4 regions of the Paraburkholderia sp. BL27I4N3 genome follow, and region 2 is predicted to be linked to each of the others. Evidence: predicted binding sites of a transcription regulator. Region 2 holds the regulator's gene; each other region holds the start of a gene.
The links. Region 2 encodes LexA, which represses DNA repair genes until DNA is damaged. Its sites were predicted from a motif close to ACTGTATNNNNATACAGT; they were not measured.
Positions count from the first base shown of each region.

Region 1: imuA (translesion DNA synthesis-associated protein ImuA) is a predicted target of LexA. The motif match lies at 1,400-1,417, and genes of this name have one in related genera.
Region 3: B0G71_RS25415 (VRR-NUC domain-containing protein) is a predicted target of LexA. The motif match lies at 1,817-1,834, and genes of this name have one in related genera.
Region 4: recA (recombinase RecA) is a predicted target of LexA. The motif match lies at 2,705-2,722, and genes of this name have one in related genera.

Region 1 covers NZ_QREJ01000001.1:6,950,672-6,954,373, forward strand. The annotation lists gene B0G71_RS31600 (DNA polymerase Y family protein) at 1-748, opposite strand, end outside; gene imuA (translesion DNA synthesis-associated protein ImuA) at 678-1,385, opposite strand; gene B0G71_RS31610 (hypothetical protein) at 1,565-1,780, shown strand; gene B0G71_RS31615 (hypothetical protein) at 2,070-2,432, shown strand; gene B0G71_RS41060 (hypothetical protein) at 2,933-3,700, shown strand.
Region 2 covers NZ_QREJ01000001.1:1,900,554-1,904,255, reverse strand. The annotation lists gene cysT (sulfate ABC transporter permease subunit CysT) at 1-152, opposite strand, end outside; gene B0G71_RS08820 (sulfate ABC transporter substrate-binding protein) at 314-1,354, opposite strand; gene lexA (transcriptional repressor LexA) at 1,669-2,319, shown strand; gene B0G71_RS08810 (hypothetical protein) at 2,424-2,768, shown strand; gene B0G71_RS08805 (DUF2939 domain-containing protein) at 2,870-3,532, shown strand.
Region 3 covers NZ_QREJ01000001.1:5,588,055-5,591,756, forward strand. The annotation lists gene B0G71_RS25415 (VRR-NUC domain-containing protein) at 1-1,801, opposite strand, end outside; gene B0G71_RS25420 (LUD domain-containing protein) at 2,063-2,650, opposite strand; gene B0G71_RS25425 (lactate utilization protein B) at 2,637-3,702, opposite strand, start outside.
Region 4 covers NZ_QREJ01000001.1:276,687-280,388, reverse strand. The annotation lists gene B0G71_RS01290 (DUF2889 domain-containing protein) at 1-682, opposite strand, end outside; gene recX (recombination regulator RecX) at 833-1,540, opposite strand; gene recA (recombinase RecA) at 1,548-2,624, opposite strand; gene B0G71_RS01275 (response regulator transcription factor) at 2,857-3,639, shown strand; gene B0G71_RS01270 (sensor histidine kinase) at 3,649-3,702, shown strand, end outside.

The DNA of each region.
Region 1 (3,702 bases), 5.1 Mb from region 2:
CTCCGTCTGCGTGCTCAAGCCGGTCCGGCATCTCAAGGCGCGCGGAGAAGGTTGGCGGCAGCTCCAGCCAGTCGAACAGTTCGGGCGCCGTGCCGAAGGCCCTGTCGAGAGAATCCAGAAAGTGCTCGCCACACCGGCGTTGCAGCCCTGCGCGGGGCAGGCGCCGTATGTCCGCTATGGTCTCGCAGCCCAGACCATTAAACCAGTCGAAAAACGGACGGACTTCAGGGACCGCGGCCATTGGCAGTGCGGACAGCCGATGCTCTAGCGACGCGAGTTTCAAAACTCGACGATTCCCGTATTTCGCGAGCAACCAGGCACCTTGGCCCGTCGGGGCCGCGCTGATGCGCGCGGTGAACCCGAGAGCACCAAGGACGGCTTTCGCTTCACGACTCAATGCAAGCAAGCCACCGAAGAGGCGCAAACTCGCGCCGACCTCGACCACGACTGTGGCCTCATCGAGCAGTGCAACCTCAGGTGAAAAGCGCATCAGTGAGATGCCAACTTCGCGCTGCGCAGCGCCTTCCCGGCCAATGTCGCGTTCATGCATCGCCGTCTCAGGGGACAGCGTCAGTACCCCACCGCGTTTCATTCCAAGACGCACGCCAGCCAGACGCGCAGTGGCATCTGCAATGACGACCCTGTCTTTCTCAAGCACGGCGCTGCCGTGAGCATGCTCAGGTGACCACTTCGGTCTGAAGACCTCGAGCGGCAACTTCGGCAGGTGGACGGCGAGAAAGACGCGCATGGCGGGAAAGCAGAACAGGGGTTGGTTGAAGGGGAATCGACAGAGGCTCTGCGCGGGAGGGCCCTCGTCGTTTCACGATGTCGACGGTCAGCCCATCGGCGGATGGTCTGAGCGCGAGCCGCAGGAGCGCAGGCGACGCGTCCTGTCCGCTGGCCAGCGGCCGCACCATGATGAACAGCGTTTCCGACGACTGGGCAGCAAGGTGCAGACGGCGAAGCGAAGAAGCCTGGGCGTACTGCGTCCAGAAAATCAGTGCGCCGCAACTGCCGGCGCGAAGAATCTGCTCGGCTGACCACAGCGCATCTGCGGTCTTCGGTGTGTTCACTCGAAGCACCTGGTCCAGGGACAGCCCGATGTAGCTGAGCCCCAAGCCGTCGGGGGTATGCGGTGGTTGGACGAACGCAACCGGCCGGTCACCTGTGGCACTGAGTGCCGGGCGCAAGAGCCGGAGCTCACCCACGCCGGCTTGCTGGACCAGCAGGTCGACCAGCGCTCCGACGGGCCAGCCACCACCGGGTAGTTCCGCCGATAGCGCCGGGTAGCCAGTCTCCACAACCCTTCCACGGCTACGCGCGAGCTGCGACGCCCGCCACAAGGACGGATGTATCTCCTCAACCGGGACAGTAGCAGTGGACATTGAGCGAGCAAAAACCTGTATATTTATACAGTATCGTACACGCAAATCCGCCGTCGTGAACTGACACTTTTTTGCAATGGCGGGACCACGAGCGTTATGGAGCAGCGCGCCTGATGTCGAACGTGCGCTCGCTTGGATGCCGAGGTCGGCTGCATGTTTTTTTCTGAGGGATACTTCACATGAGAGCGGATGAATGGGTCAGGGAAGCCGAACGCGAATCAAAGCTTGTGGATGCCTTGTTCAAGGCTCGCGGCCTGATTTCAATGCACAACGGCATGACCGTGCGGTGTGACGGCGAAGAGTGGTCGCTCGATTTCGGCCAGGAACTGATGGCAATTGACGCTGCGCTGAAGGCAGCCGGGGTAGATACCAAGCGGCTCAGGCACCATGCGTAATGGCAATCGCCGGTGTGGCCGCTCCAATCGGAGAAGTATTTGTTGCGCCGACGCAAAAATGACCTTGGCGCGGGAGCAAACCTGACCCACCTGGGAGACGATGGCGGCCTTGGCCGCGGATGCTGGCTCACGAGCAGGCAATGGAAATCAAGGCATTTGGCCGGCGGGACAACGGTCGCGAGATAGCCGGACAAACAGGCTTTTCGCGCAACACTGCAGACTTGCTCAATGCCATCGCGCAAAATTGCTAGATACTGTCCTATCTGTGCAAGCTGCACCGGAGATTGGCATGTTTGAAGATACGATTAGGCTTCCCGTTTTGACCGACGCGCACGCGGCGGTTCTGCGCTGCTATCTCGCTGTCAGTGACGTCGCTGCATACAAATTGCAGGGACGCTGGCTGAGTAGCGAAAACATGGTGGAGTCGTCTCGCCTTTGGCTCGCTAGAAATGCTTGCGTTGCGACATGGCTCGAGAGGGTGACAATTGCCGCAGAAGCTCACGCTATAGCTGCAGCGTCGGTTGTTGGCTGCCAGACAGATATTCAGAAGGCCAATGTGAGCCACTTGTTCACTGAACAGTTCACGGTGAACTTCGCGTCGCCTGTAGTGGCTCGTATCTGGCAAAAATGTGTGGGTATTGACTTTGCATGAGATTCGAGCCTTCCGTTGAGGCAGGGGAAAATCATGGAACCCGAAGTGTACAAGGGCTATGAATCTGCGGACACCCTCTCCTTCAGCAGGAGCACTTCGATGCCAGCGGGACGCTTACGTCCGCCCGGATACTCATTGAAGGTTCTGATGTTTCTTGCCACGTGCGAAACGCCAGATGAAGCTCAAGCCTTTGACAGTGCTCGGGTTCGTGCGTGGGCTGATACTCACGGGTGGCTTGAACCCGTGAGCTAAAAAGACTTCCATCCAGTAAGTGGCTTCGCGTCTTGAAAGAACCCTTCAGATGAGTGAAGAAGTTAAAAGACATTCCCTGACAGTGCCCTTTGGGCCCTGCGTGCCGTTTCGAGAGCGCACAGTTTTCAGACTCAATCGTCAGCCTGTTGCAGTCGTTTCGAGAGACTTCGTAAGATGAGATGGCGGAATTTGCTTGAAATTTGAGTCGGGTCTTGCTCGCAACTCAGCATCGCCCAGAGGTTCCTGATATGAGAGACAACTTCGAAGGGTCCGCAACAGAACCACAGTTCGATGGTTTCTTTCGAAGCCACGGCGACCTTGACACTACAGCACAGTGCATCGTGGAACCAGCCACCGGTGCGACGATACGCTATACGACATCGCGAAACCGATGGCAAGGCCACAGCCCACGAATCAGAGAGATACGAGCTTCCGCGAACCTCGCAAATGACCTCCGCCCCGCGTGCTGGATACGTTTCGATGTCATCGAGGCGGGCCGCGTTGCCGTCACCAATGACGACTTTTGCTACGCATGCGATGTTGTGTCGCATTCGCTCGAACAACTGGCTTCAGGGCTAGTCGAAACGGCTGCTGAAGACATCAGTCGTGTGCTCGAACGAGGTCCTATTATTTATTTCGAAGGACTTGAACTCAGGCATGACCTGCAAGGAAGTCGGTTAGGTGTAGTTGTCGCCAGGTATCTTCTAGACGTTCTCGTTAGCCGTCACAGCCCGGCACTCCTTGTCTTGTGCCCCTATCCGCTACAGTTCGAAAGTCGTCGGTTCGAGGAAGCAATAGAGCATGCAGTATTGCAAAAATCCGAGCATACACTCGAGCGCAACAGGCAGAATTTGATTGCTCTGTTCGAGCGTGAGTTTTGGGTCAGCAGACTAGGAAAGGAAAGCGATTACTGGGGAACGTCACTCTCCGGCTTCGGGTTCATTCAAGGGCCATCGGGCTGGAGCATCTATCAGCACGGGAAACATTCTCGCACTGAGTCGCGCAAATCGAGCTAATG
Region 2 (3,702 bases):
CGCACGAACTGGCTCCAGTCGAGCGTGGCGGTCTTGAGAAAGGTCGCCGCAAGCGGAATCAGCACCACGAGGCTCAGATAAGCCACCGTGATGCCGAGTGTCAGGCCAAAACCGGGCAACGCGCTCGGTTTTCGGAAGGTCAACGTCGTCATGCTCGTTACTCGTTCAGGTTGATGCTCGTATTGCCGGCCGGCAGGCCCTGGCGGCCAAAAGCGCGCCCCATGGGGCGCGCTCGGGAGTGACGCGTCGCCGCGTCGTGCTGCCTATGTCTATGCCTTTGCCTATGCCTTTGCCGATGCCGGCAGCGGGCCTGTTACTGCGGCTGATAGATCGAATCGAACACGCCGCCGTCGGCAAAGTGCGTCTTCTGCGCGTTGGTCCAGCCGCCGAACGAATCGTCCACCGTGTACAGCTTCAGCTTCGGAAACTTGGCGGTCAGCTCGGCCGGCACCTTGTTCGAACGCGGACGGTAGAAGTTCTTCGCCGCGATCTCCTGGCCTTGCTCGCTATACAGGAAGTTCAGGTAAGCTTCGGCGACCTTGCGCGTGCCGTGCTTGTCGACCACCTTGTCCACCACCGCGACCGGCGGCTCGGCCAGAATGCTGACCGACGGCACCACGATCTCGAACTTCTCCGGACCGAATTCCTTGAGCGACAGGAAGGCTTCGTTTTCCCATGCGATCAGCACGTCGCCAATCCCGCGTTGCACGAAGCTGGTGGTCGCGCCGCGCGCGCCCGAATCCAGCACGCCGGCATTCTTGTACAACTTGCCGACGAATTCCTTGGCCTTCTGATCATTGCCGCCCGGCTGATGCTCGGCGTACGCCCAAGCCGCGAGGTAGTTCCAGCGCGCGCCGCCCGACGTCTTCGGGTTCGGCGTCACGATCGACACACCCGGCTTGATCAGATCGTCCCAATCCTTGATGTGCTTCGGGTTGCCCTTGCGCACCAGAAACACGATCGTCGACGTGTACGGCGAGGCGTTATCCGGCAAACGCTTCTGCCAGCCCTTGTCCAGCAAACCCTTGTTCGCCAGTGCGTCGATGTCATAGGCGAGCGCCAGCGTCACCACGTCGGCCTGCAGACCGTCGAGCACCGAGCGCGCCTGGGCGCCCGAGCCGCCGTGCGACTGCTTGAAGGTGATCGTCTCGCCCGTCTTCGCTTTCCACTCCTTGCCGAACGCCTGGTTGACGTCCTGATACAGCTCGCGCGTCGGGTCGTAGGAGACGTTCAGCAGCGTCGTGTCGGCGGCGTGCGCCTGCGCCATCACGCCGAGCGCGCCCGCCGCGCCCAATGCTAGCGCCGCGATCAGTTTCTTCGTCCTGCCTGCCAGCCCCGTACCTTGGTATTTCATGTCAACTTTCTCCGCGTTGTCCGCTGAAACAGCGTGTGATGTCTTTTCTTGTGTCGCGGTCACGTGCACATGAACGTCAACTGGAGGCCCAGTCTATCGAAGGGCTTTCATCATTAAAAATAATGTTTCTTCATTTTTTAATACTCAAAAGTGGTAACGACAGCTGGATAAGGCGTTGCTGAACGAAAACGGCTGTTAAAGCATCGTTTGACGGCGCTGGAACGCCGCCCTTCGCCCCGAACTTAAAGTAAAGCTTGAATTGCGCCGAATACTGTATAAAAATACAGTCACCTGTTCATACATACAGTGGCGCCATGACCAAACTCACCGCACGACAGCAGCAGGTTTTCGATCTGATCCGCAGGGCTATCGAACGCACCGGCTTTCCGCCCACCCGCGCGGAGATCGCCGCCGAGCTGGGTTTCAGCTCGGCCAATTCGGCAGAAGAACATCTGCGCGCACTCGCCCGCAAGGGCGTGATCGAACTCGCGGCCGGCGCATCGCGCGGCATTCGCCTGCTGGCCGGTCCGGAAGACTCGCCGCACCAGTTCACGCTGCCGCACGCCAGCATCATGCAACTGTCGCTGCCGCTGATCGGGCGCGTTGCCGCCGGCAGCCCGATCCTCGCGCAGGAACATATCTCGCAGCACTACGCGTGCGACCCGGCGCTGTTCTCGAGCAAGCCCGATTACCTGCTGAAGGTGCGCGGGCTGTCCATGCGCGACGCGGGCATCTTCGACGGCGATCTGCTCGCGGTGCAAAAGCGCAGCGAAGCGAAAGACGGCCAGATCATCATTGCCCGGCTGGGCGACGACGTCACGGTCAAGCGCCTGAAGCGCCGGCCGAATGGGCTCGAACTGATCGCCGAGAACCCCGATTACGAAAACATCTTCGTTGAAACCGGCAGTGCGGAGTTCGCGCTGGAGGGTATCGCCGTGGGGCTGATTCGCCCCGGCGAGTTCTAACCAGCTCTAACCCTTTTGCGCGTTCGACAGAATAAAAAGCCGCGTCAATGTCGCATCGACACTGCATCAACGCCGCATCAACGTTGCATCGTCTGGAGAGTCTCATGGAACGTCTTGCCCGCCTGCTGCCCTTTCGCCAGTTCGGTCGTCTGCGTCACCTTCGCAAGCTGGTGCCGTGCTCATTGATCGAGGCGGCCACGCGCAGCACACCGTCGCTGTTCGACTCGCCCGAGGCTGCGTCGAGCTTGCCTTCGTCGTTGCCGGCGTTTGCCCGCGTGTCGTTGAATTCCGGCCTGAATACGGCCGAACCGGCGCGTCGCGCACCGGTGCGGGTCTATCACGGGCCGTCGCGTCTCATCATGGTCGGCACGATGGACGCCGTTTGCCGCATGATCGACCGCTGCATCGCCGACGAAGCCAACGTCCACGGCGCGGTGTTCGAGTCGTGATGACCCGGTCTTGAGCGGGCGGCGAGAGATTGCATTGCGTGGGATCGTTTTCGCGTGGCCGTGGTCCACGTTAGATCACACCTGATGGAGAGTCCCACTCGATGGCAGTTCCGAAACATACCCAACGCGGCAGCAGAGGCGGCGCCACAAAGCCGCTGATCGTCACACTCGTCGTGATCGTGGTGATCGCCGCTCTGGGGTTTGCTTACGCGTCGCCGTACATCGCGCTGAACAATCTCAAACGCGCGGCCGATGCGCGCGATGCGCAAACGGTCAATCAGTACGTCGACTTCCCCGCGTTGCGTGAGAGCCTGAAGGAACAGGTCGCCGGCCTGCTGACACGCCGGCTTGGCGCGCACAGCAACGGCAATCCATTGGCCGCCATTGGCGCGATGATCGGCGTCGCGTTGATCGGCCCGCTCGTGGATGCCTATGCCACACCGGACGGTGTCGCGGCCTTGCTGAACGGCATGCCGCCGCGCGGCGATCCGGGTGAGCGGCCGCCCGCGCCGCCGGCCGCGAACAATCCGTCCGACGCCGCCGCGACCGCACCGGCACCGGCAGCGCCTCCGGCCGGCAACGCGGTGAATGGGAATGCCAATGCCACGCCCCCACAACCGCCGCAAACCACCGCGGGCTATCGTGGGCTCAACGAGTTTGTCGTCACGTACCAGCATGGCGCCGGCGACGCGCGTTACTCGGCGATCTTTCAGCGCGAAGGGATATTCACGTGGAAGCTGGCCGCGGTCAATCTGAACGAGTGATCGCGGCAGGTCGGCTTTGTATGGCGCGGATCCCGTGATCGCGCCAATTATTTGGCGAGTCGCGGCGAGTCGCGGCGAGTCGTTCAGCGACATCGTTATGACGTCGAGGCCACCGGGTAGTGAGGCCGGAGTGCCCGGCCGCCAGCCAACCGTCCACAATGGCGACATGC
Region 3 (3,702 bases), 3.7 Mb from region 2:
GCGTGGCGGCCTCGATAGTGGCTCTTGTGGCGGCCTCAGAGAAAGCTTTGGCGTTAGCGTCGGCGGCAATTTCAGCCGCGCCACCTTCGGCAACGACCTCTTCATCGGCCCAGCGCACATCGAGCACGCGCACCGGCATGCCGTGCTGCGCGCAATACGCGAGCCAGCGAATCTGGTTGTCCTGCAAGCGGTCGCCCGGGCCCTTCACTTCGATCAACTCATAGCGGCGTTCGGCCGGCCAGAAGCGGATCAGGTCCGGCAAACCGGACCGATTGCCGCGCACGTCGCGCAGCAAGCGTTCGAACCACAGCTTCAGATGCGCGGCCGGCAGACAGTCGAGCGCCAATGCAACGAGTTCCGGCGTAAGCAGCCCCCAGAACACGAACGGCGATTGCAGCCCCGCCTTGCCATGCAGATGCCGCACAATCGTCTCGCGATAGGCACCGCTATCGAGTTGGTCGAGACACTCGGCGAACAGCTCCGCGCGACGCGCATGAAAATCCGGCGCGTGCAGATCGGCCGGACCGCGCTGGAACGGATGAAAAAACGCGCCGGGCAACGCCGCAAAAACCGGCTCCCAACACAACAGCCCAAACAGCGAATTGATCAGCGCGTTCTCGACGTAGTGCACCGGCGCGGTCTCGCATGTCAAATGATCGCGGGCGACGTATTCGACCGGCATCGGCGCCTCGGGTCGCGGCAGCACGAGCGTGGTGCGCTCGACCGGGCGAGCGGCAGGCACACGCGCGACCGGTTCGCCGCGCTTGCGCTGCAAACGCGGCAGCATGCGCGCGACGCGTTGCGCCTCTTCTTCGCTCTCCGGCGCGGCGGCGGCTTGCGAGGCCAGTGCGAAAGCATCGTCGAAACGCTCGCTGCGTTCGAGCACGCGCATGCGCCGATGACGCGCGCCGGGCCACGCGCAACGCTCATAAACGGCGAGCGCCGCCGCCCAGTTCTGCCGACGCTCGCACAGGTAGCCGATGCGGAACAACAGTTTCGCGCGCCGCGTTTCAAGCCAGGGGTTGGCCGTTTCAATGGAGGCGACAGTGGCGACGATCTCTTCGATTGCCGCCGCTTCCGCCTCGCCACCGGGTAACCATTCGAGCGCTTCACGACACGCGTGCAACGCGAGATAGACGTCGACATCCGCGCGCTGCTGGAACGCGCGCGACGACGGCGCGAACGCCACTTTCTCGTACTGGAACACGCCGAGATCGGCGAGCACGAACTCCGACCACTCCTGCTGCAAATTGCCGAAGAACATCAACCGCAAGCGTTCGCAAAGCGGCGCGATCGCCACGTGAAAAACGCGGTCTTCAGTTCGACCGTGCCATGCCGAAAGCGCAAGCGCAGTGGCGCCTCCCTCGTCGTTTTCGCTTGCATAAAACGGGCGGAGTGTTTCCAGCAAGTCGGGCTTGCGCAGGCTCCTTGCGCCCGGAATCATCGCGATGGCGTCTGAGAAAATCTCCATCAACTCGGCACGCGTGGTGAGCGCGAACAATTCGTCGAGCGTGAGTCCCGGTTCGGTGTCGACCCAGCCGAGCGCCGCAATTGGCGCCGCTGCCTGCAACGGGCAGCCGATCTCGTCGTAAGACAGGCGGCTCGCGCGGAACAGCGTGCCTTTGCGCATCAGCATGCGAACCAGCAGCGCGCGCGAAGACTGCGGCAACGCAGCGAACTCGCGCAGAAACGCTTGCTCGTGCGCGTCGAACAGATCGTCGTAACGCTGCGCGAGCCACGCCAGGGCGCGCTCGAAGTTCAGCAGATAGTAGAGGGCGTAGGGAGAGACGGGTGTCGCCACGGCACTTTCATGAAACCTGTATGTTTATACAGTGATGATAGCAAACTCCGTGGCCGGCCCGGCCACACGGCCTTGTGGCGACATCATGGCGCGGCTTGAACGTACCGCCATGCGAATCCGTCCGCGCACCGCTTTACCCTCAGTTGCTCCACAACGGCGACGAAGTATCGGAGATGCCGGAGTTCCATGTCAGCAGAGTGACAGGCTTATCGAACGGGATGCCGCATTGTGCCATTCGATCGTGCCGCCGCTACCGCATTTTCATTGCGCCGCCAGCCACACCACCGTCAACGAACGCACGCCTTGCGCGCCGCGAATCAGCACGCCCTCGATATCCGCCGTCGCCGAAGGTCCGGTAACGAGCGCCGCGTAACGGGCGTCACGGAAATCATCGCGCTGGTACACGTCCTGCAAGCCGTCGATCAGTTGCGCCGGATCGAGCAGCACGACCAGATGCTGCACGATGTAGCCCAGCGCGTTGACCACATACTCGCGCTCGCTGAACCACACCGAGCCGGTCTCAGCGACGCCGAAGCGCGCCCGCACGACGCCCACGTCGATATCCTGTAGCGAAGCGGGTTCCGTGTCGGCGGTGAGTGGGCGCGTGCCCGACACTTCCGCGCTCGCCGAAGCCACCGACGCCTCAGCGCCGAAGCGCTCGCGAATCAATCCGCTCACCTCGGCAGCAGACGTGGCTTCGACGCAGGTGCCGCCCATTGCCTGCAAGGCCGCCGTGAAGCGCGCGCGCAGATCGCCGCCCGCCGCGTCGAAGAGCGGCACATCAGGCCGTGGCCGCGCCAGTGGCTGTGCTTGCCGCACCTTGTCCAGAAAAGCCTCACGCGTTGCCATTGCCGCCTCCACGATTTTTCTTGTACCAGGCGTGGAAGGTCAGCTTTGGCGCCTCCGGCAACTCGCGTTGCTTGCCCCAGATATTCAGCGGGTTATACAGCACGAAATTCGGCAGCCGCCGCAGCGCGCTGCCCATCGACGACACCGTCGCGCGATACAAGGTCGGACTCGCCAGCAAGCGCCCCGCCATTTTCAGCACTTCGTGCTTCACGAACGGCACTTCATGGCGCTCCGCGATCACCGTGCGCCACTTATAGATCTGCTCGTGAATATTGATCTTCACCGGACACACATTGGTGCAACTGCCATTGAGCGTCGACGCGAACGGCAACGCGCTATAGCGTTTCAGATCGAAGGTCGGGTTGATGATCGCGCCGATCGGCCCCGAGTAGGTGCCGCCGTACGACAGCCCGCCGCTGCGCCGGTACACGGGACAAGTATTCATACACGCGCCGCAGCGAATGCATTTGAGCGAATACCAGAAGTCCTCCATGGCGAGCCGCTCCGAGCGGCCGTGATCGACGAGGATGAAATGCATCTCCGTGCCCGGACGCGGCGCGCGGAAATGCGAGGTGTACTGCGTGATCGGCGAGCCGAGCGCGCTGCGCGACAACATGCGGATGAACACGCCGAGGTCGGATACTTTTGGAATCAGCTTCTCGATTCCAATCGACGCGATATGCAACGGCGGCACGTTCGCCGACAGATCCGCATTGCCTTCGTTCGTACACACCACCACCGTGCCGGTCTCCGCCACCGCGAAATTGCAGCCGGTCATGCCGGCGGTTTTCTCGCGCACGAAGTATGGCCGCGTGTTCATGCGCTGGCTTTCCGCGAGGTAGTGAATGTCGCTGTTCTTCGGATCGGTGCCGATGGTGCGGCCGAACAGTTCGGCGACATCGGCGCGCAGTTTGTGCACGGCCGGCACCACCATATGGCTCGGGTCCTGGTGATCGAGTTGCTGGATGCGTTCGCCCAGATCCGTTTCCATCACCGTGATGCCGCGCGGTTCGAGATACTCGCGCATCTTGCATTCGTCGGTGAGCATCGAC
Region 4 (3,702 bases), 1.6 Mb from region 2:
TCATGCCGGACGCGTTGCCGCCCTCGCCTGTCTGGCGGACTGCCCCGTCGCCTGACGATGCCGCGCGGTCCGCTGTATACGGAGCGCGGCCATACCAGCGCGGATAAAACTGCTGCACCGCCTCGCCGTCGAAACGCAGCGCGTGGCAGCGTCCCAGCTGGAATGGCGGTTTATCGTTGGAATGCTCGCCTGTGCTGTTAGACGATCCGTCTCCTGAACCTGCGTTCGCGCCCGGCGCACTGCCACCGGTATTCCACACTTCGCCCGCGAACGCCTGAATCGCGGCGGTCGGCAGAATTGCGCACAGCTCGGTGAGATGCGTGCAACCCGCCGTGCCACCGAGCACACGGGCAGACTCGCGACGGAAGTTTTGACGGAGATTGAGCCCGATGAGGGCACGGTAGGCGGGATTGCTGGCTTGGCACAAACCAGGATAGGGCACCCAGTCGGACGACGCCTCGGCGTCAACGACATTGAGCTTGCGATCGATGGTGATGCGAAGCCAGAGTTCATGGATCGGCTGACCCTTGGGCCGGACGCCCGACGCAAGCACTACGTCGCGCGGTTTTTCGTCAGTCAAGCACGCTTCCACATCCCACAGGCCATCGGCTCGCTCATAGGCTTCCGCTCTGATTGCGCGACGATGGCGCAACTGACGGGACACGGGCGGGGAGAGCGGCATGCGGGAAGGAAAGGCCGGATTGGAAAACCCACGAATTTTAGCATACTGGGTATTTGGGACAGGTCCGAGTGCGCACGGCCGTGCCGCGCGCGGCTGAGAGGGGAACGTGCCACCCCAAAGGGTCTTGTATGCAAACGATGGACGACGCGGCTACTCGCCGCTCCACTCCTCGTCCATTCCCTTGAGGATTTTGCCGATCGTGGCGCCCGAAAATCCGCGCGATGCCAGAAAACGCTGCTGTTTCGCCCGTTCGGCAGGCGTTTCGGGAAGCCGGCCGAACTTCTTTTGCCAGACGGCATGGGCACGGGCGAGTTCGGTTTCGCGCAATTGCGCGCTCGCCTCTTCGACAAGCGTCTGGTCGACCGAATGCTGCTTCAATTCGCCAACTATCCGGCTCGCGCCCAGTCGCGACGAGCGGCGATGAATCAGGCTTTCGGCAAAGCGCGAGTCGGACAGCCAGTTTTCGGCTTCCAGCGAGTCGAGCACGGTGTCGAGAGAATCGGTTTCCTCGACGAATGGCTTCAGCTTGCGCGCCAGTTCAGTGCGGCTGTATTCGCGGCGGGATAGATAGCCGAGCGCGCGGCCTTTTAAAGACCGTGCCGGACGTTTGGACTGTTTGGCTTCGTCTTGCCCGGGTTTCGCTTCGCCTGGGACGCGACGTGAGCGGGTGTAGGTGGTCTCGGAGGGATCCGAGCCTACGGGCGGCGGGGATTCAAACTGCGCGCGCTGCGGATTGCGGCCCGCAGCGCGGTCGTGTGCGTCGAACGATTCGAACGGATCGAACGACTCGCCGTCTTCATCACGCGGGCCGTCCGCGTGGCGTCCGGAATCGGACAACGGCCGGCCCTTGCGTATCACGTGATGGTTACTCTTCTTCGTCCGCGACTTCAGCGGCTGCGCCGGTCACGGCTTCAGCCATGGCATTCACGCCCAGCGATTCGCGGATACGATTTTCGATTTCACGAGCGATATCCGGATTTTCGCGCAGGAATTCACGCGCGTTGTCCTTGCCCTGACCGATACGTTCGCCGCTGTAGCTGTACCACGCGCCGGCCTTGTCGACGATCTTGGCTTGCACGCCCAGGTCGATGATTTCGCCCTGACGTGAAATGCCCTCGCCATACAAAATGTCGAAAATCGCTTCGCGGAACGGCGGCGCCACCTTGTTCTTCACCACCTTCACGCGCGTTTCGTTGCCGATCACTTCGTCGTTCTTCTTGATCGAACCGATACGGCGAATGTCCAGACGCACCGACGCGTAGAACTTCAACGCGTTACCGCCCGTAGTGGTTTCCGGATTGCCGAACATCACGCCGATCTTCATGCGGATCTGGTTGATGAAGATCACAAGGCAGTTCGTGCGCTTGATCGTGCCGGTGAGTTTGCGCAGCGCTTGCGACATGAGACGCGCTTGCAGACCCGGCAGCGAGTCGCCCATTTCGCCTTCGATTTCAGCCTTCGGCACGAGTGCCGCGACCGAGTCGATCACGATCATGTCGATCGAACCCGAGCGCACCAGTGCGTCGGCGATTTCGAGCGCCTGCTCGCCGGTGTCCGGCTGCGAAACCAGCAGTTCGTTCACGTTCACGCCGAGCTTGCCCGCGTACTGAATATCCAGCGCGTGTTCCGCGTCGATAAACGCTGCCGTGCCGCCGAGCTTCTGCATTTCGGCGACGACCTGCAACGTCAGCGTGGTTTTACCGGACGATTCCGGGCCATAAATTTCGACCACACGGCCACGCGGCAAACCGCCGACGCCCAACGCGATGTCGAGGCCGAGCGATCCGGTTGAGACCACCTGGATATCTTCGACCGCCTCACCTGCGCCGAGCCGCATGACCGACCCTTTGCCGAACTGCTTTTCGATCTGTGCGAGTGCGGCAGCGAGTGCCTTGCTCTTTTCAGCCGTCAGTCCAGCCGAGCCTTTCTTGCTTTCTTCCATGAATCGTCCTTTGCTATGATGAACGGCGTCTGAGGCGGATGTGCAGCCCACTTTGAAAGGACAGCACACGAAACCCAGACACTGTATAAAAAAACAGTAGTTTTGGCAAGCACGATTCTCATGCGAACGCGCATTTTTACCGTCGCGCTGCCCAACTACCCACAATAATTTTCGGAGACCGCTGTGCGCCGGGGGGACACCCGCGGTGCCGGCAAGGCCAGGCTGGCGCACCATGCGAATTCTGATTGCCGAAGACGACAGCATACTCGCGGACGGTCTGGTTCGATCACTCCGCCAATCGGCCTATGCCGTCGATCACGTAAAGAGCGGCGTCGAGGCCGATACCGCGCTGTCGATGCAATCTTTCGACCTGCTGATTCTCGATCTGGGCCTGCCGCGCATGTCCGGCCTCGAGGTGTTGCGGCGCTTGCGCGCGCGCAATTCCACCCTGCCGGTGCTGATTCTGACCGCCGCGGACAGCGTCGACGAGCGCGTCAAGGGCCTCGACTTCGGCGCCGACGACTACATGGCCAAGCCCTTCGCGCTGAACGAACTCGAAGCACGCGTGCGCGCCCTGACGCGGCGCGGCGCCGGCGGCGGCCCGACGGTCGTGCGGCACGGCTCGCTGTCGTTCGACCAGGTCGGCCGGATCGCCTATGTCAACGAGCAGGTGATCGACCTGTCGGCGCGCGAGCTGGGTTTGCTCGAAGTGCTGCTGCAGCGGATCGGCCGGCTGGTTTCGAAGGAACAACTCGTCGATCATCTATGCGAATGGGGCGAAGAAGTCAGCAATAACGCAATCGAGGTCTACGTGCACCGCCTGCGCAAGAAAATCGAGCCGAGCGGCGTGCGCATCATCACCGTGCGCGGTCTGGGCTACTGTCTTCAGAAGGCCGCGTCAGCGCCGAGCGCAAGCACGAGCGCGAACGCTACGACCGCCGCCCCGCCCGCCGAGCCCGAACCGCCCGCCGCGCCGCCGTCCGGCGCGATGCCGGCGAGCCATCACTACAAATAGAGACCGCCCATGTCCGCACGCGCAGACCGCGCTACGGCGCACGCGGCGGACCTCGACGAGGCG